DNA from 3 places in the Micromonospora sp. B006 genome. Region 2 is predicted to be linked to each of the others. Evidence: riboswitches for the same ligand, from Rfam matches in the RefSeq annotation. Region 2 holds a riboswitch; each other region holds the start of a gene.
What was found. A riboswitch is a leader RNA that binds a small molecule or an ion and turns the genes downstream of it on or off. The one in region 2 is predicted to bind cyclic di-AMP.
Positions count from the first base shown of each region.

Region 1: it holds a riboswitch for cyclic di-AMP, as region 2 does, so the genes downstream of both, MicB006_RS25670 (C39 family peptidase) here and MicB006_RS12040 (transglycosylase family protein) in region 2, are expected to answer to the same signal.
Region 3: it holds a riboswitch for cyclic di-AMP, as region 2 does, so the genes downstream of both, MicB006_RS00515 (NlpC/P60 family protein) here and MicB006_RS12040 (transglycosylase family protein) in region 2, are expected to answer to the same signal.

Region 1 is NZ_CP030865.1:5,715,271-5,722,438, reverse strand. Features, by position in the region: gene MicB006_RS25685 (bifunctional cytidylyltransferase/SDR family oxidoreductase) at 1-131, shown strand, start outside; gene MicB006_RS25680 (CDP-glycerol glycerophosphotransferase family protein) at 151-1,827, shown strand; gene MicB006_RS25675 (alpha/beta fold hydrolase) at 1,835-2,581, opposite strand; gene MicB006_RS25670 (C39 family peptidase) at 2,838-3,671, opposite strand; cyclic di-AMP (ydaO/yuaA leader) riboswitch at 3,877-4,017, opposite strand; gene MicB006_RS25665 (hypothetical protein) at 4,326-5,090, opposite strand; gene MicB006_RS25660 (hypothetical protein) at 5,231-5,563, opposite strand; gene MicB006_RS25655 (acyltransferase) at 5,643-6,851, opposite strand; gene MicB006_RS25650 (polysaccharide pyruvyl transferase family protein) at 7,008-7,168, shown strand, end outside.
Region 2 is NZ_CP030865.1:2,516,158-2,523,325, forward strand. Features, by position in the region: gene MicB006_RS12030 (M4 family metallopeptidase) at 1-872, shown strand, start outside; gene MicB006_RS12035 (YbaB/EbfC family nucleoid-associated protein) at 928-1,377, opposite strand; gene MicB006_RS12040 (transglycosylase family protein) at 1,562-2,227, opposite strand; cyclic di-AMP (ydaO/yuaA leader) riboswitch at 2,226-2,397, opposite strand; gene MicB006_RS12045 (LLM class flavin-dependent oxidoreductase) at 2,543-4,105, shown strand; gene MicB006_RS12050 (helix-turn-helix domain-containing protein) at 4,152-4,628, shown strand; gene MicB006_RS12055 (SDR family oxidoreductase) at 4,661-5,359, shown strand; gene htpG (molecular chaperone HtpG) at 6,473-7,168, opposite strand, start outside.
Region 3 is NZ_CP030865.1:103,312-110,479, forward strand. Features, by position in the region: gene MicB006_RS00505 (C40 family peptidase) at 1-62, shown strand, start outside; gene MicB006_RS00510 (N-acetylmuramoyl-L-alanine amidase) at 128-2,161, opposite strand; cyclic di-AMP (ydaO/yuaA leader) riboswitch at 2,400-2,537, shown strand; gene MicB006_RS00515 (NlpC/P60 family protein) at 2,551-3,582, shown strand; gene dcd (dCTP deaminase) at 3,647-4,225, opposite strand; gene MicB006_RS00525 (pyridoxamine 5'-phosphate oxidase family protein) at 4,304-4,849, shown strand; gene MicB006_RS00530 (zinc metalloprotease) at 4,921-5,913, opposite strand; tRNA gene MicB006_RS00535 (tRNA-Gly) at 6,182-6,255, shown strand; gene MicB006_RS00540 (VOC family protein) at 6,335-7,054, opposite strand.

The sequences.
Region 1 (7,168 bases), 3.2 Mb from region 2:
CGTCCCTGGACGTGCTGATCTCCGAACTGACCGGTCAGGTGGTCGACGTGCGCCGGGCCCCCGCCGAGCAGGCCGCCGCCGTACCGGCGCAGCCCGGCGCCGACCGGTCCGAGCTGTCCACCGGCGCCTGAGACCGACGGGACGTGTCAGATGCGTGGTGACCTGGTCCGCAAGCTGCTCGCCCGGGTGCTGACCACCGGGCTGGCGGTGCTGGCCTTCCTCGTCGTGGCGCTCACCGGAGCCACCGGCTGGGGCCTGGCCCTGGCCGTCGCGGCGCTCGCCGCCACCGCCTGGGAGCGCCGCGTCCGGCCGTCGGCCGACGGGCTCGCCGAGACGGTGCTCGTCGCCGCCGGCATCCTCGCCGGCTACGCCCGTCGCCTCGACGACGGCTTCGACCCGGCCCTCGCGGCCACCGCGCTCGTCCTGCTCGGCCTGGTACTGCTGGTCGGCCCGCTGCGGCAGGCCGGCGCGCTGGAGATCCGGGCGGCGAACCTCCCGGTCCGCACGTGGACGCCGCTGGTCGCCGCCCGGCTCGGCGACGCGCTGCTGGTGCTGCTCGCCCTGGTGGCGCTCGCCGCCGTCCTGACCCTGCCCGCCTGGTCGGCGCTCGCCGCCACGCTGCTCGTCGGCGCCGGCTGCGGTGCGATCGCGCTCGACCTCGCCCGGCGGCGGTTCCGGCCGCCCGCCGGCGGGGGCCCGGTCGGCCGCGCGCTACGCCGCCACCAGCCCGAGTTCGTGCTGCACTTCTCCGCGCCGCCCGGCTCGGAGTACCAGGTCACCATGTGGCTGCCGTACCTGGAACGGATCGGCCGCCCGTTCGTGGTGGTGCTGCGCGAGCCGGAGCTTCTGCCCGCCGTGGCCGCCGCCACCCGCGCCCCGGTGGTCCTCTGCCCCACCCTGAAGGCGCTCGACGAGGCGCTGGTGCCCAGCCTGCGCGTCGCGTTCTACGTCAACCACGGCGCGAAGAACGCCCACCTGATCCGGTTCAACCAGCTCACCCACGTGCAGCTGCACCACGGCGACAGCGACAAGGCCCCGAGCGCCAACCCGGTCTCGGCCATCTTCGACAAGATCTTCGTGGCCGGGCAGGCGGCGATCGACAGGTACGCCCGCGCCGGCGTGGAGATCCCCGCCGACAAGTTCGTCGTGGTCGGCCGGCCCCAGGTCGAGGCCATCGAGGTACGCCGGGAGCCGGTCGCCGCGTCGGCGCACCCGACGGTCCTCTACACCCCGACCTGGACCGGGCACCACGCCGACGCCAACTACTGCTCGCTGCCGGTGGCCGAGACGCTGATCCGCCGGCTGATCGACCGCGGGGCGGCGGTGATCCTGCGCGCCCACCCGTACACCGACAAGAACCCGGCCTCGGCCCGCCAGCTCGCCCGGCTCACCGAGCTGCTCGCCGCCGACCGGGCCAAGACCGGCCGCCCGCACCTGTGGGGCGCCGCCGCGGCCCGCGAGCTGACGCTCACCGAGTGCGTCAACCGGGCCGACGCCTTGGTCTCCGACGTCTCCGGTGTCATCTCCGACTGGCTCTACTCCGGCAAGCCGTACGCGGTCACCGACACCGGCGCCGACGGCGAGCACTTCGTCGAGCGGTTCCCGCTCGCGGCCTCCGGCTACGTGCTGCGGCGCGACATGTCCAACGTGGACGAGGTGCTCACCGACCTGCTCGACGCCGACCCGAAGGCCGCGCAGCGCTGGGCGGCGCGCACCCGCTACCTGGGCGACTTCCCCGCCGACGCCTACGCCGAGGCGTTCCTCGCCGCCGCCCGCCGCGAGCTGGAGGCCGACTGGGCGGTCCCGGCGCAGCGCGCGGTGGTGTAGACCCCGCTCAGAGGTACGTGTCGAGCAGGGCGAGCACGGCGGCCGGGTCCTCGACGTGCGCGTTGTGGCCCAGACCGGGCAGGGTGGCGACCGGTACGCCCAGCTCCTTGAGCTGCTCGTCGCTCACCATCGGGTCCTGCTCGCCGCGGGCCAGCAGCACCGGCACGCCGGTGGCGGCCAGCAGGGCGGGCAGCAGGGGCTCGCCGACCGCGAACGCGGCCGGGTCCATCGCCAGCCGCCAGCGGCCGTCCACCCGCCGCAGCCCCGCCTCCACCACCGGGTGGTCCGGGGCGAACAGCCCGGCGAGCCCGGAGACGCGCAGGTAGCGGCGGGCCGCCTCGTCCCGGGTGGCGAACCAGGTGACCGGCCGGGCGGCCAGCTCGCCGGCCTTCGCCAGCTCGGCCGGGGACCAGACCGCCTTGATGCCGAGCCCCACCACCGCGTCGACCGGAAGAGCCCGCTGCCGGGCCGCGAGCGCCAGCGCCACCACCCCGCCGAGCGAGTGCCCGAGCAGCACCAGCCGGTCGTGCGGGCCCAGCCGGACCGGGCCGAGCCCGTCGGCCACGCGCTGAGCGAGGGCCTCGAAGGAGTAGCCGTCGAGCGGCGGCGACCAGCCGTGGCCCGCCAGGTCGGGGGCGAGCCAGCGCCCGGGCCAGCGGCGCTCCAGCAGCGGCGCCCAGGGCAGCCACACCTCGCCGGTGGCACCCATGCCGTGCAGGAGAATCAGGTGCCGGTTCCCCGTCGCATCACCCATTGGCGCAGTCTGCCACCGCCCGCCCCGGACACGCGAGACCAAACCCGACCGACCCGCCCCACCCACGCCGCCCGCCCTCGCCCTCGCCCTCGCCGCCGATCTTGGAGTTGTGGTGCCTTCCATAGCGGGCGAGCCGGGCATACCAGGCGCCACAAGTCCAAGATCGACGCGCCGAGAGGGCGGCGGGCGAGGGCGGGTGGGGACGGGGAAGGCCGGCGCCCCGGGAGGGGTGCCGGCCTTCGGACGTGCGGGACGGTCAGGCGGAGTAGCCGCGGCTGGCGATCCAGTGCGCCAGGTCGATCGTGGTGAGCCAGTACGACGGCAGCGACGGGTCGGCCGAGTCGGCGATCCGGACGGTCCGGCCGTCGTCCTTGTAGCCGATCACCGCGACGTAGTGGCCGCCGGGGAACGAGTGCCAGCCGCCGTTGGTGTCGGTGGCGGTGCCGGCGACGTTCGCGACGACCCCGCGGCCGTTGCTGATCGCCTCGACCACGTCGGCCTGGAGCCGGTCCATCTGGGCCGGGCTGGCCGAGCCGGGAATCATCCGGGTTTTGTACGGGTTGCCCTTGACCTGCTGGTTGAGCACGCGCGTGGTGTCCTCGGCCGAGTTGGTGCCCATCTCGGTGGTGCCGAGCGGGCCGGCCAGCGCGTCCTGGCTGCGCTCGATGCCGGTGGCGCTGAGCGCGTTGCGCACGGCGGCCGGGCCGCAGTAGTAGTAGTTGATCTGCGCCTGGTAGTCGTAGTCCAGGGTCTTGCTGGACGGCGGCTTCGGCGCGGCCTTGGTGACGTCCGGGTCCGCCGCGGCCTTCTTCGCCGACGGGGAGGCGCTGGGCGACTTGCTGGGCTCGGCGCTCGGCGACGCCGGCGGGACGACGATGCGCGCCTCGCCGCGGCTGGCGGGCTCGCCGAGGCGTGCGCCGAGTTCGGCGACCGAGGCGGTGTTCTCCTGGTGGGCCGGGGCGTCGTCACCGACGGCAAGGGCGGTGCCGGCGCCGGCGGCCAGCACGAGCGCCGCGGCCGATCCGGCGATGATCTGGTACGGGCGCTCGGTGGCGATCCGCCGCAGCTGACGCTTCAGGTGGTGCTTCACGAAATCCTCCACGGGGGGCGTGATCGGCACACGCCGGCCCGGCACGCGGAGGGATCCACACGTGCTGGCAGGGCCGGATGGGCCGGGGGGCGGTACGCCCGTGATGCCGGGCGCCCAGGGGCGGTTTGCCGGTCGCGTCAGGCGAGCGCGGGCACCGCGGAGCCGTGGAGGCGGGGGGACGATCGAGGGGTGGGCACGAGGATGGCACTCCTTCCGTGGCCGCCGACCGGGTTAGCTGACGGATTCGGGCGGGAAGTACGCCCTACCGCGGCAGTGGCCGCGGATTCACCCCGATGGTGCTCATGGTTCCCCGGTTCGTGTTGACACGATTAGGCGGGTCGGCGCGGCGTCGCCTTCTGCGATCGGTTACCGCACCGGACGCGCCGACACTACCGGTGGGTATTGCCCCTGCCAAGCGCTCCCACCTGCGTAAACGTGATCCTCGGTAACGGATTTCGGAACAGCCGGTTACTGACTTCACTCAATGGGACAAGCGGTGGTGGCGTGACCTGGCGGCGGAAAGGGGACAGACGGCGAGCGGGTGACCGGCAATTGCGCGGTCGGCTGCCCTGTTCTGCGCCGGACGCCCGTTTCCGCGTCCCGGGTGAGCGGGGTCACCACATTCCGGGTAACAATTCGGTCGACGGCGGCGGCTCAGCCGACCCGGGCCGGACGCCACCGGGCGTTGCGGACGGACGCGCCCACGGGCAGGGGCATCGTCGCCGCGCCGCGGGACACCGCGGCGGGCCGCAGCGCCAGGGTGGCCGCGTACGCCTCGGCGGCGAGCGTCCGGGCGGCCTCGGCGGCCAGTTCGGCGTCCCGCCAGGCCAGCCGCTCCCGCTCGGCGGCGCTCTCCCACCCGGCCCGGCGCCGGTCCCGGATGGTGCGGGCCAGCACGATCTCCTGCTCGGCCGGGTGCCGGCGCGGGTCCCACCCGTTGCGGCGCGCCAGCACGTCGGCGAGCTGGCGGGCGGACAGGTCGCCACGCCAGTGCGCCGTCATGGCGGCGTGGTGCAGCCAGCGCTCCCGGGCCGCGTACTCCGCAGGGGTGCGCGGGGTCCGCGGGGCGGCCAGCGCGGCGGCCCCGGCCAGGCGGCGCGCGGCGGTGTCCGCCTCGTCGTACGCGGTCCAGGCCCGCTCCGCCTCGTCCTGCGCGGCCAGCCACCGTTCCCGGCGGCGACGGGCCGTCTGGGCGGCCCCGGTGGCGGCCACCGCCACCTCCTCGGCGTACCGGACGAGGTCGTCGCGGCGCGCGGCGTCCGCGTCCACCGGATCGGCGGCGACCTCGGCGGCACCGTCCCGCTCGGGCCGGGCCACCAGCACGGCGAGCAGGCCGAACGCGAGCAGCATCAGGAAAGACCAGATGGCGGCGGCCTCGGGGACCGCGGTGAGGAAGTGGTAGAGAGCGGTCTGCGACATGGTCGGCACCTCACGGGAAGAACCTGGCGGGAGACTCCGCGCGGCCGGTCGGGGCGGGGCGCGCGTGCGCCGGGCCGTCGAGGGGCGGGTGCGGGATGACGTTCGGTGGGTGCGGTGACGGGCGAGCGCCCGTGGGCGGATCAGCGGGCGGGCGGGGCCCGCAGGCCGACCGGCGCGGTGATCCGGCCGGCCGGGACCGGCTGTGGGCCGGCCGGGAGCGTGTCGGTCGCCCGTGCGGCGGGCGCGGGGGCGGCGGCGGGACGGGCCTGCCGCTCGGCGGCGCGGTCGGGTTCCGGTCGTGGGGCGGCCGGCGTGCTCACGTACGTCGGGCCGGCTGCGGCGGCCGGGGCGGCGCCGGCCGGCAGGGTGGCCGCGCCGAACGAACAGGCGACGACCACGGCGAGACTGGCCAGCATCCGGGCGGTCCAGCGCGCCACCCACCACACGGGGCAGGTGAGCGCGATCGGAAGCACGGGTACAAATTACCGCCGATCCCCCGGGGACGCACCGCCGCCCGGCGTGTCGCGAATCGGCCGGACCGGGACGCAGCGGTCAGTCCGGTCGACGCCGCCCGGCGTACTCGATGCCCTCGGCCGGACCGGCGACGGGCGGCGCGCCGCCGTCGGCGGCCGCGCCCTCGGCGGGCCCGCGCGGAGCCGGCACGGCCGGTGCGCGCGACGCCGCGCGGGCCCGGCGGGACGGACCGAGCAGGCGCATCATCGGCAGCTCCACCCAGCGGTGCAGCGCGGCGGCGAGCGCGAGCGTGAGCAGCAGGAAGCCGAGCACCGCGAGCGGCCCCCGCCAGCCGGGCAGGCCGGTGCCCCAGTCCCCGGTCAGCCGCAGCACGGTGACCATGACCAGCACGTGCACCAGGTAGAAGGCGAACGAGACCTCACCGAGCCAGATCATCGGCCGGGACCGCCAGGGGGTGGGCCGGCCGCGCACGTCGGCGTCCGCCGCCGCGGCGATGACCAGCAGGTACGCCACGGCGAGCAACGCCGCCCAGAACTCGGCCGGAATCCACAGCGCGGCGACCACCCAGGTGGTGACGAACAGGCCGGTGGCGACCGCGAGGTTCGGTCCGCGCCAGCGGTTGCGGCGCATCAGCTCGGCGGCGGCCACTCCCATCCAGAACTCCAGCGACCGGGTCACCGGGAAGATCTGGGTGAACCACCACCGCTGCTCCTCCGGCACCAGCTCCTGGCCCGGCCACAGCGCCAGGATGAGCAGCGGCGCCGCGACCAGCACGGCCCGGAGCACCCCGGTACGGGCCCGGCGCAGCCGCGGCACCACCAGCGGCAGGCACAGGTAGAAGGCCAGCTCACAGGAGAGCGACCAGCTCACGTTGTTGACGCTGTAGAAGTAGCCGTTCAGCGGGATCCACGCCTGGACCAGGAAGAAGTTGCCGATCGCCGCCCACGGCAGCACCGGGTCGGCGAACCACGCCGCCACCGCCAGCGCCGCCACGAACGTCACCACGTGATTGGGGTAGATCTTGGCGAGCCGGCGGCGCAGGAACGTCCACGCCCGCTCCCCGTCGCGGTACGACCAGACCAGCACGAACCCGCTGAGGATGAAGAAGAACTCGACGCCGGACAGGCCGAGGCTGAACGCCTTGTCCACCACCGCCTTGAGGTGCGGCTCGGCGACGATCCCCATGGTCCCGGCGTGGAAGCCGAAGACCAGCAGCGCGGCGACCCACCGCAAACCGGTCAGCGACGGCAGACGCGGGGCACGGGTGACGGTCGGCGCGCTGGTCATTCCGGGCACCCTACCCCGGAGTACCGGGACGTTCCCGGCGAGCCGACGGCCGCCGGGTCACTCAGGGGCGGCGGATAGGATTTCCGTTCCTGCACGCGCGAGCGCCCGACCGGCGCCCGCCGGCACGCCGTGCCGTACGGAAGGTGAGCGAACCGGATGCACCAGCGGATCCTGCTCCGCGCCCGCAAGGGCCCGTTCGACGTCCTCACGCCGGAGGAGACGTTCGCCGGCAACTGGATCGGGGACAACAGCGGAAACCTGGTCTTCAGCCACGCCGCGCACAAGCTGCTGGCCACCTCCACGGCGGAGATCACACC
Region 2 (7,168 bases):
CGTCGGCGCTCGGCGACCCGAACTGCTACTCCAGCAGCATCCCGTCGACCGAGGTGCACGCCGCGGCCGGGCCGGGCAACCACTGGTTCTACCTGCTGGCCAACGGCAGCAGCCCGACCAACGGGCAGCCGTCCAGCTCGACCTGCAACAGCAGCAGCGTGAGCGGTCTGGGTATCCAGAAGGCCATCAAGATCATGTACAACGCCATGCTGCTGAAGACGTCGTCCTCGTCCTACCTGAAGTACCGCGTCTGGACGTTGCAGGCGGCGAAGAACCTCTACCCGAGCAGCTGCACCGAGTTCAATGCGGTCAAGGCGGCCTGGGCCGCGGTCAGCGTACCGGCCCAGTCGGGTGAGCCGACCTGCGCCGGCGGCACCCCGACGCCCACGCCGACCGCCACCACCACCCCGCCGTCGGGTGGCTGCTCCGGCAACAAGCTCGCCAACCCCGGCTTCGAGTCGGGCAACGTGAGCTGGACCGCCTCGTCCGGCGTCATCACCACCGACAGCGGCCAGGCGGCGCACGGCGGCTCGTACAAGGCGTGGCTGGACGGGTACGGCTCGTCGCACACCGACACGCTCAGTCAGTCGGTGACGATCCCGGCCGGCTGCCGGGCGACGTTGAGCTTCTGGCTGCACATCGACAGCGCGGAGACGACCACGAGCACCGCGTACGACAAGCTCACCGTCAAGGCCGGCAGCACCACGCTGGCCACCTACTCCAACCTGAACAAGGCCACCGGGTACGTGCAGCGATCCTTCGACGTCTCGTCGCTCGCAGGCACCACGGCGACCATCTCGTTCAGCGGCGTGGAGGACAGCTCTCTGCAGACGTCCTTCGTCGTCGACGACACCGCGGTCACCCTGAGCTGACCGTGGCGTAGCGCGGCCGGTCGTCGTCCTCCCGGCGGCCGGCCGCCTCGTCGTCTCAGGCCGGGCGCCCGGCCCGGGACGAGGTGCCGCGGTCACGATGGATCCGGGCGGCCGCCTCGTGCATCGCGCGGCCGAACAGCTCGGCCTGGTCGCCCATGCTGCCGAGCCGGGCGGCGAGCGCGTCGGCGTCGGCTCGCGCCGACGCGCTGACCTGTGCGTCCAGCTCGGACAGCGCGTCGTTGGCGGCGGCGACGAGGTGTCCGCTGAGGACGTCGAGGGGCTCGCCGGCCAGCTCCGGGTCGATCGTCACGGAATCCAGCCGGCCACCCTGGACGGCGACCGCGCGGACCCGCCCACCGGCCGCAGTGCCCTCGGCGCGCAGCAGGTCGGCCGGTTCGCCGTCGGCGTGCGCCGAGGACCGGGAGCGCATCGAGGTGAGCGCCTGCTGCGTGCGGGTCAGCAGCTCGTCGAGGCTCGCGGCCGCCGAGAACGGGTCGTTGGTCATATCCGCGCTTTCTTCACGTCTTAGCCGATCATCGTGACCCTAACAACCGGCTCCGACGAATCGCGGTCACCGGCCGTCGCGGGCCGTGTCCCGGCGCCGGGAGCAGGCCGGACACCGGCGACACGGCGTGTCGCGGACGGCCGGACGCCCGGCCGGGGCGAACCGGCCGGGCGTCCGGATCAGGTCAGCGCAGAAGCAGCCGCTGACCAGGGAAGATCAGGCCGGGGTCGTCGCCGACCACTGCCCGGTTGCGCTCGTGCAGGGCACGCCAGCCGCCGTCGACGCGCTGCGCCACGGCGATCTCCGACAGCGTGTCCCCGCGCCGGACCACGTACGTCCCGACGCCGGACGCCGGCCGCGGCGCCGCCTTCGTCGCGACCCGTTCCGGCGCGGCCCTGCGCGTGGCGGCCCGCTCCGGGGCGGTCTGCTTCGAGGTGGTCTTCTTCGGGTTCGCCTTCTTCGGCGTGGCCCGCTCGGACCGGGTCGCGGCGGCGCTCGCCGAGCCGCCCTTCCTGCCGCAGACCGGCCACGCGCCGATGCCCTGCCCGCGCAGCACCTTCTCGGCGACGGCGATCTGCTCGGACCGGCTGGCCAGGTCGGCCCGGGCGGCGTACTTCTGCCCGCCGTAGCCGTTCCAGGTGGCGCGGGAGAACTGGAGCCCGCCGTAGTACCCGTTGCCGGTGTTGATCTTCCAGTTGCCGCCTGACTCGCAGCGCGCGACCGCGTCCCAGTTGACGCCGGCGCTGGCCGGAGCGGCCGGGCCGAACAGGGTCGCGGCGCCGACGGCGGTGCCGGCCACCACCGCTCCGAGAGCCGTACGGCGGCTTCGAGCCGAGTATGCAGTTGACATGTGGATTCCTCCACGCCGACGAGGTGAGCTGTCGGGTTCGGGCCGAGGAGCCCGGCCGCCGGTGGCGGCTTCACCCCGAGGTGACGAGGCACCGTGGTACGTGTGGTTCCCCCGCTCCCGCACGACGTCCGGTAACCGCGGCCGGAGGCGGGACTAGGCGTTTCCGGCCTACGGTGTCCACGAATGCGGACGGAACCGACGTTATGGACGATTTGCGACGATCATCCACTTCTTGTGACCCTGTTCACCCGGCCGGGCTACCACCTGTGGAGCTACGGTGGCAGGGCTGAGCAAGATCACGGGAGGGCCGGACGGATGACCGATCACGGACACGAGCTGACCTTCGGCGGCTTCATCACCCCCGCCGCCGGGCAGCCCGACCAGGTGGTGGCGCTGGCCACGCTCTGCGAGCAGGTCGGGCTGGACCTGGTCACGTTCCAGGACCACCCGTACCAGCCGGGCTTCCTGGACACCTGGACGCTGATGTCCTACGTGGCCGCCGCCACCGAACGTATCCGCCTGGCCGGCAACGTGCTCAACCTGCCGCTGCGGCAGCCCGTGGTGCTGGCCCGCAGCGTGGCCAGCCTGGACCTGCTCACCGGCGGGCGGGTCGAGCTGGGGCTCGGCGCGGGCGCGTTCTGGGACGCGATCGAGGCGACGGGCGGGCGGCGCCTGTCCCCCGGCGCGGCAGTCGAGGCCCTGGACGAGGCGATCCGGGTGATCCGCGAGGTCTGGGACATCGACCGGCGCGGCATGATCCGGGTCGACGGCGAGCACTACCGGGTGGTCGGCGCCAAGCGTGGCCCGGCGCCCGCGCATCAGGTGGGCATCTGGGTCGGCGCGTACAAGCCGCGCATGCTCCGCCTTGTCGGCCGCGCCGCCGACGGCTGGCTGCCCTCCCTGTCCTACCTGCCCAAGGGGCCCGACGAGCTGCCCGCCCTGAACGCGCTCGTCGACGAGGGCGCTCAGGCCGCCGGGCGCGACCCGGCCGAGATCCGCCGCATGCTCAACGTGAACGGCACGTTCGCCCGCTCGTCGGCCGGCTTCCTGGCCGGTCCGCCGGAGCAGTGGGTCGAGGAGTTGGCCGGGCTCACGCTGGAGCACGGCGTCACCACGTTCATCCTCGGCAGCGACGAGCCCCGCGCGATCCAGATCTTCGCCCAGGAGGTCGCGCCCGCGGTGCGGGAGCTGGTCGCCGCCGAGCGCACCGCGCCGGGCAGCGGCGCCCGCGCGGTCGCCGACGAGACGGCCGCCACCGGCGGGCCGGCCACGCTGGCGGTCACTCCCACCCCAGACCCGGGGGTACGCCTGAGCGCGCGCCGCCCCTGGGACGAGTCGACCCGGCCGACCGCCCCGCCGCCACCGGCCGGACAGGTCTACCCGGCCCGGGGACAGGCCGCCGGGCAGCACCTGGTGGACGTGCACGACCATCTGCGCCAGGAGCTGGCCCAGGTGCGCGACCTGCTGGAACAGGTCAAGCGAGGCACTGTCTCGCCGGGCCGGGCGCGTGCCGCGCTGAACGAGATGACCATGCGGCAGAACAACTGGACGCTCGGGGCGTACTGCGCGGCGTACTGCACCATGGTCACCCAGCACCACGGGCTGGAGGACGCCTCGATCTTCCCGCACCTGCGCCGCTCCGAGGCAGGGCTGGCGGCCGTGCTGGACCGCCTCGAGGAGGAGCACGTGGTGATCCACGGCGTGGTGGAGAGCGTCGACCGGGCGCTCGTGGAGCTGGTCCGGCGGCCCGGCGACTTCACGCAGCTCCAGGAGGCGGTGGACCTGCTCACCGACACGCTGCTGTCGCACCTGTCGTACGAGGAGCACCAGATCGTCGAGCCGCTGGCCCGGCACGGTTTCTTCCCCGGCCAGCTGTGAGGTAGCTGACTTCTGATTTCCTAAGTCAGGGGGTACCGTCGACGCCATGACGGACCTCCTCGCGCAGCGTGACTCCTGGTCCACCGCCAACTGCTCGATCGCCCGGGCGCTGGAGGTGGTCGGCAACCGCACCACGCTGCTCCTGCTGCGGGAGGCGTCGTTCGGCACCCGCCGCTTCGACGACTTCGCCCGGCGGGTCGGCATCAGCGAGCCCGTCGCCGCCGCACGCCTCAAGCAGCTCGTCGCCGACGGGCTGCTCGACCGGCGCCCCTACCGCGAGCCCGGGCAGCGCACCCGCGACGAGTACGTGCTCACATCCAAGGGCAGCGATCTCATCCCGGTGCTCGTCGCGCTGCGGCAGTGGGGCGACACGTACGCCGCCGACGAGGCGGGCCCCGCGGTCCGGGTGGCCCACGACGAGTGCGGCGCTGCCGTGCACGCCCGGCTGCGCTGCGACGCCGGGCACGACGTACCGCCCGGCGAGCTGGCCGTGCTGCCCGGTCCGGGCCTGCTGTCCGCCTGACCCCCCTTCCTCACCACCTCTCGGAGCGAGACATGAAGATCGCTGGAAGCACCGCCCTGGTCACCGGCGCCAACCGTGGCTTCGGCCGGCACCTGGCCGCCGAACTCGTCGCGCGCGGCGCCACCGTCTGGGCCGGCGCGCGCAACCCGGACACCGTGAACCTGCCCGGCGTCACCCCGGTACGCCTCGACATCACCGACCCCGCGTCGGCGGCCGCCGCCGCCGAGCGGGCCGGGGACGTGACGCTGCTCGTCAACAACGCCGGCGTGAGCACCGGCGCCAACCTGCTCGACGGGGACCTCGCGCAGATCCGGCTGGAGCTGGAGACGCACTACCTCGGCACGCTGTCGGTGGTACGCGCGTTCGCGCCCCGGATCACGGCGAACGGCGGCGGGACGATCCTGAACGTCCTGTCCGCGCTGTCCTGGCTCACCTTCCCCGGGGTCGGCGCGTACGGCGCGGCCAAGGCCGCCGAATGGTCGATGACCAACGCGCTCCGCCTGGAGCTGGCCGACCGTGGCGTCCGCGTCGCAGGGCTGCACGTGGGCTACATGGACACCGAGATGGCCGCCGCCGTACCCGGCCCGAAGGCCGACCCGGCGGAGGTCGCCCGGCTCGCTGTCGACGGCATCGAGGCCGACAGCTACGAGATCCTGGCCGACGACGTGGCCCGCCGGGTCCAGGCCGGCCTGTCCGGCGGAGTGGCCGCGCTCTATCCCGCGCTCCCCTGATCCGCCGCTCCGCCTCGCCGAGGTGGCGGCGTCACCTCGGCGAGACGGCCCCGATCACGCTCGGCGCGCCCACCAGCCACGGATGTTCGGCATCCGCACGGCTGCTGCCCGGCGCGCGCATCGACCTCGGTCCGGTCGGCTGCCAACGGCGGCCGCTTCGGCACAGCCGATCAGCGCCCCCCGACACGAACCCGGCACCCGCCGCACCCAGCTCCACCAGATCCGCCCCGGCCCGCAACCATCGACGAGGGCCTGTAGAACCACCCCACCGGGCCGCTCACTCACCGAGAGTTCCCGACGTCCCTCCATCCGGGACCGATCTTCCCCACTCTGGGACACCCATCGTGGTCCACTCAAGTTCGGCGAGGTGGCGGCGTCAGAGGCGGTCGGATGCCGCCACTTCGGCGTAATGGAGTCGATCAAGCAGCAGCCACGACAACCGCCCGGGCACACTCGATCAACAGCCTTCGACAAGACCCGCCATCAGCCGGCGCCCGCCAAGCGGTGCTCCGTCAGATCCGCCCGATCCACACCTGCGCACCTGGGCCGCCCCGCCGACGCGGGCGCCCGCAAGACCATCTCCACCAGGGCGCTCACTCACCCATAGCCCCTGACATCCCTGCAGGTGGGATCGATCTTCCCCACCCTGAGACACCCCAGCGTGATCAACACCAGCTCGCCGAGGTGGTGGGGTCAGGGCCCGTCCGATACCACCACTTCGGCGGGCTGGAGTGGATCAAGCAGCAGCCAGCCTCCCGCACGAGCCCGGCGAAGGACTGACCCGACAACCGCCCGCATCGACTTCCCGAGGCTTGATCGACACCAGCTCGCCGAGGTGGAGGCATCGGAGGCACCCCGATACCGCCACCTCGGCGTAACGGAGTCGATCAAGCCAGCCAGGTCGGGTCGAGTCGGACGAGCCGAGCCGGGCCGGGCCAGGCCGGGCCGGGCCGGGCCAGGCCGGGCCGGGCCAGGCCGGGCCAGGCCAGGTTGGGCCAGGCCGGGCCGAGCCAGGTCGGGCCGGGCCGAGCCGAGCCAGGTCGGGCCGGGCCGAGCCGAGCCAGGTCGGGCCGGGCTAGCCGGGCCGGGCTAGCCGGGTCGGGTCGGGCGGGGCTAGAGGCCGCGGGCCAAGCGGTCGGCCAGGATGCGGGTGAACCGGGCCGGGTCGGCCAGCTCGCCGCCCTCGGCCAGCAACGCCATGCCGTACAGCAGCTCGGCGGTCTCGGTCAGCGCGGCCGTGTCGCCGACCTCGCCGTGCGCCTTGCGCAGCCCGGTGACCAGCGGGTGGGCCGGGTTCAGCTCCAGGATCCGCTTGACCTGGGGCACCTCCTGGCCCATCGCCCGGTACATCTTCTCCAGCGTCGGCGTCATGTCGTGCGCGTCGCCCACGACGCAGGCCGGTGACGTGGTCAGCCGGGTGGACAGGCGCACCTCCTTGACGCTGTCGGCGAGCGCGCCGCCGAGGAACGTGAGCAAATCGGCGTACTCCTGCCGTTCGGCCTCGGCCTTCTCCTTCTCCTCCTCGGTCTCCAGGTCCACCTGACCCTTGGCGACCGAGCGCAGCGTCTTCCCGTCGTACGCGCCGACGCGCTCGACCCACACCTCGTCCACCGGGTCGGTGAGGATCAGCACCTCGTAGCCCTTGGCGCGGAACGCCTCCAGGTGCGGCGAGTTCTCGATGGTGGCCCGGTTCTCGCCGGTGGCGTAGTAGATCTCGGTCTGGCCGTCGCGCATCCGCTCCACGTACGCGCGCAGCGTGGTCGGCTCGGCCGGGTCGTGGGTGCTGGCGGCGCGGACAAGTTCCAGCAG
Region 3 (7,168 bases), 2.4 Mb from region 2:
AACCGGTCCAGGTGTCGAGCATCAACACCCAGCCGCTCGCCGGCTTCGTCCGGGTCACCTGACCTCGGTCACACGAAAAGGCCCCCGGTCCCTGCGGACCGGGGGCCTTCGCGTTCTGGTGGAGAGGTCAGCGCGGCGCGCCGACCGGGGACGGCAGGATCAGCACGTCGTCCAGGTTCACGAACATGATCCGGTGGCCGAACTGGACCTGCACGTAGCGGTTCTCGCCGCGTACCACGGTCCGGTCACCCGGGGCGGAACCGTCGAACGAGACCGCCCGGTAGTACTCGCCGGGCAGCACCCCGCCCACCGCGTACCGCTGGCCGGCGGCGAACGTGTACTGCAGCGGCGAGATGGTCTGGTACGGGATGGTGTCCGGGTAGGCGGCCTGCTCCGGGTAGGCGCGGCCGTACACCGGGATGGTGGCCTTGCCGGGCCGCGGGGTCACCACGAAGCCGGTGGCCCACTTGGCGGTGGGCGCGGAGGCCGGGTTGAGGAACCACGCCTTCTGGCCGAGGTACCAGATCGCGGTCCAGTCGCCCTGCCGGCCGGCGAGCGCGTACGTCTGGCCGGCGGAGGCGCGGGCGCCGTGGTCGGAGATGTACATCGTGTCCGGCGTGCCGTCCGGGCGCAGCCCGAGGTCGTTGACGAGCGGGGCGTCCAGGCTCGGCGCGGTCCGCAGGACCACCGCCGAGGAACCGCGCGACGGGCACGGCTCGGCCGGCGGCCGGGGCGTCGGGACGCCGGGCGGCTGCTGGTTGCAGCCGGTGAACGCGGGCCGGTTGGTGGCGAAGTCCGGGTCGATGGTGACCAGGCCGGTCTTCGCCGTGCCGGTGCCGCGGAACGGTGCCTTCATCAGGTCGTAGTAGTGCGACCAGTCCCAGTAGGGCCCCGGGTCCCAGTGCATGCCGCCCACGTTGGCGGCGGTGATGCCGGGCACGTTGTCGTGGCCGATGATGTGGTGCCGGTCCATCGGGATGCCGAACTTCAGCGCCAGGTGGCGGACCAGCTTGGCGGAGGTGCGGTACATCGCCTCGGTGTACCAGGTGCCCTGGCCGGCGAAGCCCTCGTGCTCCAGGCCGATGGACTTGGCGTTGACGTACCAGTTGCCGGCGTGCCAGCCGACGTCCTTGGTCTTGATGTGCTGGGCGATGTAGCCGTCCACCGAGCGCAGCGTGTAGTGCCAGCCCAGGTAGTCGGCCCGCTTCACCAGGTCGACGCTCGGGCCGAAGTAGCCCTCGGTGTCGTGGATGACGATGTACTCGATCTTCTGCTGCTTCGGCCGGTCGCCCAGGTCGTGGTTGCCGTAGTCGCCCGGGTCGTCGCTGAGCTGCTCGTAGGGGGCGGGAATCCACTCGCAGGCCAGCCGGACCGGGCACTCCAGCCCGTCCGGCCGCTCGGCGTTGCGCAGGCCGAGCCGGGCCAGCCGGGAACGGTCCGGCTTCGCGGCGGTGGCGGCGAGCGTGACCCGCTGGCCGTCGTCGGTGGTCCGGGTGGCGCCCTGGCCGAGCTGGTCGTAGACCTCGTCGGCGAAGGCCGCCGCCGCGTCGGCGGTGTCCGCGCCGGAGTACCGGGCCACCGCGGCGTACCAGGCCGCCGGGTCGGTGCCGGCGCCGACCGGCCCGCCCAGTGCCTTCTGGTACGACGCCAGCAGCGCCGCGCCACCGCGGATGTTCGCGGCCGGGTCGGTGCGCAGCGTGCCCGCGTCGAGTCCGGTGAGCGCGGCGGCGGCGTCGAGCGTCTGGAGCGAGGCGCTCGGCAACGGGGTCTCCCGCGTCGGCGCGGCGGCCGTGGCCGGGTCGAGCTTGAGCGGGCGGGCGTCGTCGCCGCGCGGGTCCTCGTCCTCGTCGACGTGGGCGCTGCCCGGCATGGCGAGGATGTGCGCGGCGTCGGTCAGGTGCATCGGGCCGTAGCCGCCGCTGGTGCTGGGCTGCCCGGTGTGGGTGTCCCAGCGGGACTCCAGATAGGAGACGCCGAGCAGCACGTTCTGCGGTACGCCGTACTCTGCCGCGGCGGCGGCGTATTGTTGTTGCCGGTCGCTCGCGGGCGTGGACGTGTCCGGCGCGGCGGTCACGGGGCCGGTCGTCGCCAGCACGGTGGCTGTGGCCACGGCGGCGGCGAGCAGTATCCGTCTGCCCGACGGCAGGGCGGAGAGATGCATCGAACCTCCTGGACAGGGATGGGGGTCACTGCATTCCCACCCTCACTCCGCACACCCGTGATGGTCAATACCTTTCCAGTGAGTAATCAGCAGTGAAAGAAAATTTCACCTCCGCGCGGAGTGGGGCATCGCATCGCGTACGGAGTGTCACGGCGCTGGAAGTTGCGGATCGATAACGGTGGTCCCTACTCTGGTGAATCGTCGGCCGCACGTCTCACCGTCCAACCCGGTCGGTGACGGTTCGACACCGCCGAGTCGCCTCCGGGCGAGCCGGGGAACCAGGTACCTGGGGTGAATCCGCAGCGCTGCTGCGGTAGGGCGGCTCCCTTCCCGCCCGAATCCGTCAGCTAACCCGGTAGGCGGTACGGAAGAAGGAGTACGGACGCCCGGTGGCACTCCATGCCCCGCGGCCGTCGTCGGGCCGGTCCACCGACCGGTCCAGCCTCGCGCCGCGTTCCCGCTGGTCCCGCTTCACCACAGCCCTCGCCGCGCTGGTCGGCACCGCCGTCGTTCTGACCGGCGGCGCCACGGCGGCACACGCCGAACCCTCGGTCGCCGAGATCGAGGCCCAGATCGACCGCGACTGGAACAAGCTCGAACCGGTCATCGAACAGGTGAACGCCGTACGCGAGCAGCTCGCCGCGCGGCGCAAGCAGGCCGACGCGCTCGGCCGCCAGATCGCACCCCTCCAGGCCCGGGTGGACGCCGCCCTCGGCCAGGTCGGCGGCCTCGCCGCCGACGCCTACAAGGGCGACAATCTCTCCACAGTCAACGTGCTGCTCGGCAGCCGCTCGCCCGGTGACCTGGTCAACGGCCTGGAACTGCTCGACCGCTTCGCGCACCGGCAGCACGAGCAGGTGCGTTCCGTCGCCGCGCTGCGCGACGAGCTGGCGGCGAAGAAGAAGCCGCTGGACGAGATGATCGCCGGGCTGGCGCGCACCGAGGCCCAGCTCGCGGCGAAGAAGAAGCAGATCGACGCCGAGATCGCCAAGCTGCAGAAGCTGCGGCTCAAGGTGTACGGCAAGGGTGGCGGCGGCCCGCTGCGCCCGGCGCCCTGCCCGGCCGGCTACCCCGGCGGCCCGGCCGGAGCGGCGGTGAAGTTCGCCTGCGCCCAGATCGGCAAGATCTACGTCTGGGGCGCCGCCGGCCCGGACCACTTCGACTGCTCGGGCCTCACCCTGGCGGCCTGGGCCAAGGGCGGAGTCTCGCTGCCGCACAACGCGCGCCAGCAGCACGCCGTGACGAAACGGATCAGCCGCGCCGACCTGCGCGCCGGTGACCTCGTCTTCTACTACAGCGACCTGCACCACGTGGCGATGTACGTGGGCGACGGCTGGGTGGTGCACGCCTCCCAGTCCGGCAAGCCCATCACGATGAAGCGGGTCGACGACGGCGACATCAACAGCTACGGCCGCGTGTAAGGAAGGGTCCCCTCTTAACGCCTCCGGTAGAGGAGGGGGCCCCTATTAACAACTGCGGTCGGCGTCAGCGCGTCGGCCAGGTGCGCCAGCTCTGCCAGGACCGGCTCGGCGTCGGGCCGCGCTGCCCCTGGTAACGCGAGCCGTAGACGGCCGAGCCGTACGGGTGCTCGGCCGGCGAGGAGAGCCGGAAGATGCAGAGCTGGCCGATCTTCATGCCGGGCCAGAGCGTGATCGGCAGGTTCGCCACGTTCGACAGCTCCAGCGTGACGTGACCGGAGAAGCCCGGGTCGATGAAGCCGGCGGTCGAGTGGGTCAGTAGACCCAGCCGGCCCAGGCTCGACTTGCCCTCCAGCCGGCCGGCGAGCTGGTCGCCCAGCGAGATCACCTCGAGCGTGGAGGCGAGCACGAACTCGCCCGGGTGCAGCACGAACGGCTGCCCCTCCGGCACCTCCACCATCGAGGTCAGGTCGTCCTGCTGTACCGACGGATCGATGTGTGTGTAGAGATGGTTGTTGAACACCCGGAACAGCCGGTCCAGGCGTACGTCGATGCTCGACGGCTGCACCAACGTGGGCTCGAAGGGCTCCAGCGCAAGCGTGCCGGCCTTGATCTCGGAGACCAGGTCGCGGTCGGAGAGCAGCATCGGAACACCATAGCGACCGGTATGGGTGACCTGCGTGTCGCACTACATCTTCGTACACGTGTTCGATAGGATGTCCGCATGGCTTCCTGGTCCGAATTCGCCGCCGACGAGCCCCGCCTCGCCGACGAGATCCGCCTCCTGATGCAGCAGTACGGGCCGGGCTTCGGCTACCTCGCCACGGTCCGCGCCGACGGCGGCCCCCGCGTCCACCCGGTTTCCCCGGTGATCACCGACGACGGCCTCTGGTGCTTCGTCATCGACTCGCCGAAGCGCCGCGACCTCGAACGCGACGGCCGCTACGCGCTGCACTCGTTCCCGCCGGAGGAGAGCGACGACGAGGCGTACATCGCGGGGCGCGCGCGGCCGGTGACCGACCCGGCCACAGTGGCCCACCTGGCCCGGATCGCGCGGGCGTCGCCGCAGGGTGACTGGCGGCTGTTCGAGTTCACTGTCGAGGCGGCGATGCTGACCCGGCGCGACCCGGTGGCCCAGCCCGGCGCCGCCCCGCCGCAGGTGCGGGTGTGGCTCGACCCGCTCGGTGCCGAACCGGCCCGGCGTGAGCCGGTAGCCGCCGAGGGCCGGCGCGGGCGGCACGGCTTCGACACCCGCCGCCCGGCCGCCTGACCAGAGCCCCGAAACGAGCGGTGCCGGCCCGTCCGAGGACAGGGCCGGCACCGGTACGTGGTGCGAGAAGGTCAGGCTGCGCGGTAGGCGTTCCACGCGGTGAGCATGCGGCTCGCCTGTCCGGCGGTGAACTGGTACATGCAGGAGTCGTACGTGTAGTCCATGAAGTTGGTGATCGGGTCCTTGCCGGTGGCCGAGCAGGTGTCACGGCCGGTAGGGCACTGGTACGCCGGGGACGCCTCGGCCGGGGTGTCGGAGACGCTGTCACCGGAGCCGGAGCAGCCGCCCTGGAAGGTGTGGTAGAGGTTCAGCCAGTGGCCGACCTCGTGCGTGCCGGTGTCGCCCTGGTTGTAGTTGGTCGACGTGCCGCCGGGCAGCGACTCGCTGAGCACCACCACGCCGTCCATCTTGTCCAGCGTCCGCTTCGGGAACGTGGCCCAGCCCAGCAGGCTGTCGCTCAGCTCGCCGAGGTAGATGTTCAGCGTGTTCTTGCCGCCCTCACGCAGCGAGGTCTTCATCGAGCGCTCGGCGGAGGAGCCCTGCACGATCGGGTACCACGACGGGTTCGTCACCCGGTTGATCTTCGTGAGCTGGAACCCGAAGGCGGTGGCGGCGCCGCCGGTCGAGCCCGCGTACGACTGGTTCAGCACGGTGATCTGCTGGTTGATCATCGAGTCCGGGATGTTGCCGCCGGCCCGGGTGCTGTTCTCCTGGATGACGTGCACGACGACCGGGATCGTCACGGTGGCCAGCGGGGTGACGGCGCCGGCCCGGAAGTTGGCCCGCTCGCGCTGCGCCGCGGCGAGGTCGGCTTCCCGGTCCTGGACCTGCCTGGCGGTCAGGTGGTTGGGGTCGAGCTTGGCGTTGCCGCCCTTCGCGACGCGGGCGTTCGAGTGCTCGTCGGCGTGGGCGTCAGCAGGCTCGGCGCAGACGCCGGCCGGGGCGGCCGAGAAGGCCGAAGCAGCGGGGACGACGCCGACGGCGGCGGTGCTGAGCAGCAGCGCGAGGGTCGACGTCGCGACACCGGCGGTACGCCGGGTCAGCAGGTTGGGACGCAGTCCCATGGGCCCACCTCTTTCTGACGGCGTGCCAGGGGGTGTGTCACGCCGGTGCGGAAACGTGGGGCAGACGTTACATCTCATCGATGCATTTGAGAACGCCCATATGTTGCCGACGTGCAACTTCGCGCTCGGCGACCTCGGCGCGTGCTTGATCCACTCCAGTTCGGGGAGGTGGCGGGGTCAACCGCCCGCCGATGCCGCCACCTCGGCGAGGTGGCGCGCGTACCTGACTGCACGGGGGTGGTGACCTTCAGGTAGAGTGGTGCCGCCTGCGGGTGTAGTTCAATGGCAGAACATCAGCTTCCCAAGCTGACAGTGCGGGTTCGATTCCCGTCACCCGCTCCAGCGTGAGGCCCCAGCTCAGGACAGGTTTCCTGGCTGGGGCCTCAGTCGTTACTGCCGCTTCTTGTTGTGGCCGTGCCCGCTACCCCAGTGCTGCTGCAAGGTCGGCGGCGTTGTCGAACGCGGGTGCCGCCCTTTCGGATTCGTCTTCCGTGAGCGTGACGGACTGGGCGCGGGCCAGCATCTCGGCCGCAGTCTTCGGATCGTGCAGCACCATCGCGAGTTCGGCGCGGTAGACCAGGACCTCTACCTGCTCGACCGGGTCGTCGTCGGCTTGCGGGCGGGCCAAGGCGCTGTCGAGGATCCGAACGGCCTGTCCGACGCTTCCCCTCGAATCGGCCTGCACGACAGCATTCGCCAGAGCCTTGGCCAGCCGCCCGGCAGGCGTGGTGGCCGGCAAGGGCGCGGTGGCGGCGTGCCGAAAGACGCGGATCCAGTTGCCGCCCGGGTCGATGACGCTGAACCCGCCCAACCCGTCGGCGTTCTTCCGCGCCCTGGGCCGGGTCATCCGCGGCGTTCCGGACACCAGTACCTTGCCGTACGCGGCGCGCATGCCGGCTGCGAATGCCCGGTGTAGTCCCTCGATGTCCGCGGTGAGTACGAGACAGGAGCCATAGGACTGCTCCGGGTCGAACCCGGGGATCTCGAAGAACTGCAGATTGAGGTCTTCCCGTTGCACCCCCACACACGCGTTGGGCTGGCGTTGCTTGTACGTGGTCCGGAAACCGAGGACTCCGTAGAAGGTTTCGATGTCGTCAATGGATGCGCACGGAAGCAGGGGAACGGTCACCTCGTTGGTCATGCGTCCTTCCTAAGCGCCGCAGGGTGTCCGTCGCACATGGAAATGGCCGATCATCGCCTTCGGTTGTCCGATCGGCTGATGACCCGGAGCGCAACGTGGCCCAGCCGGACCATC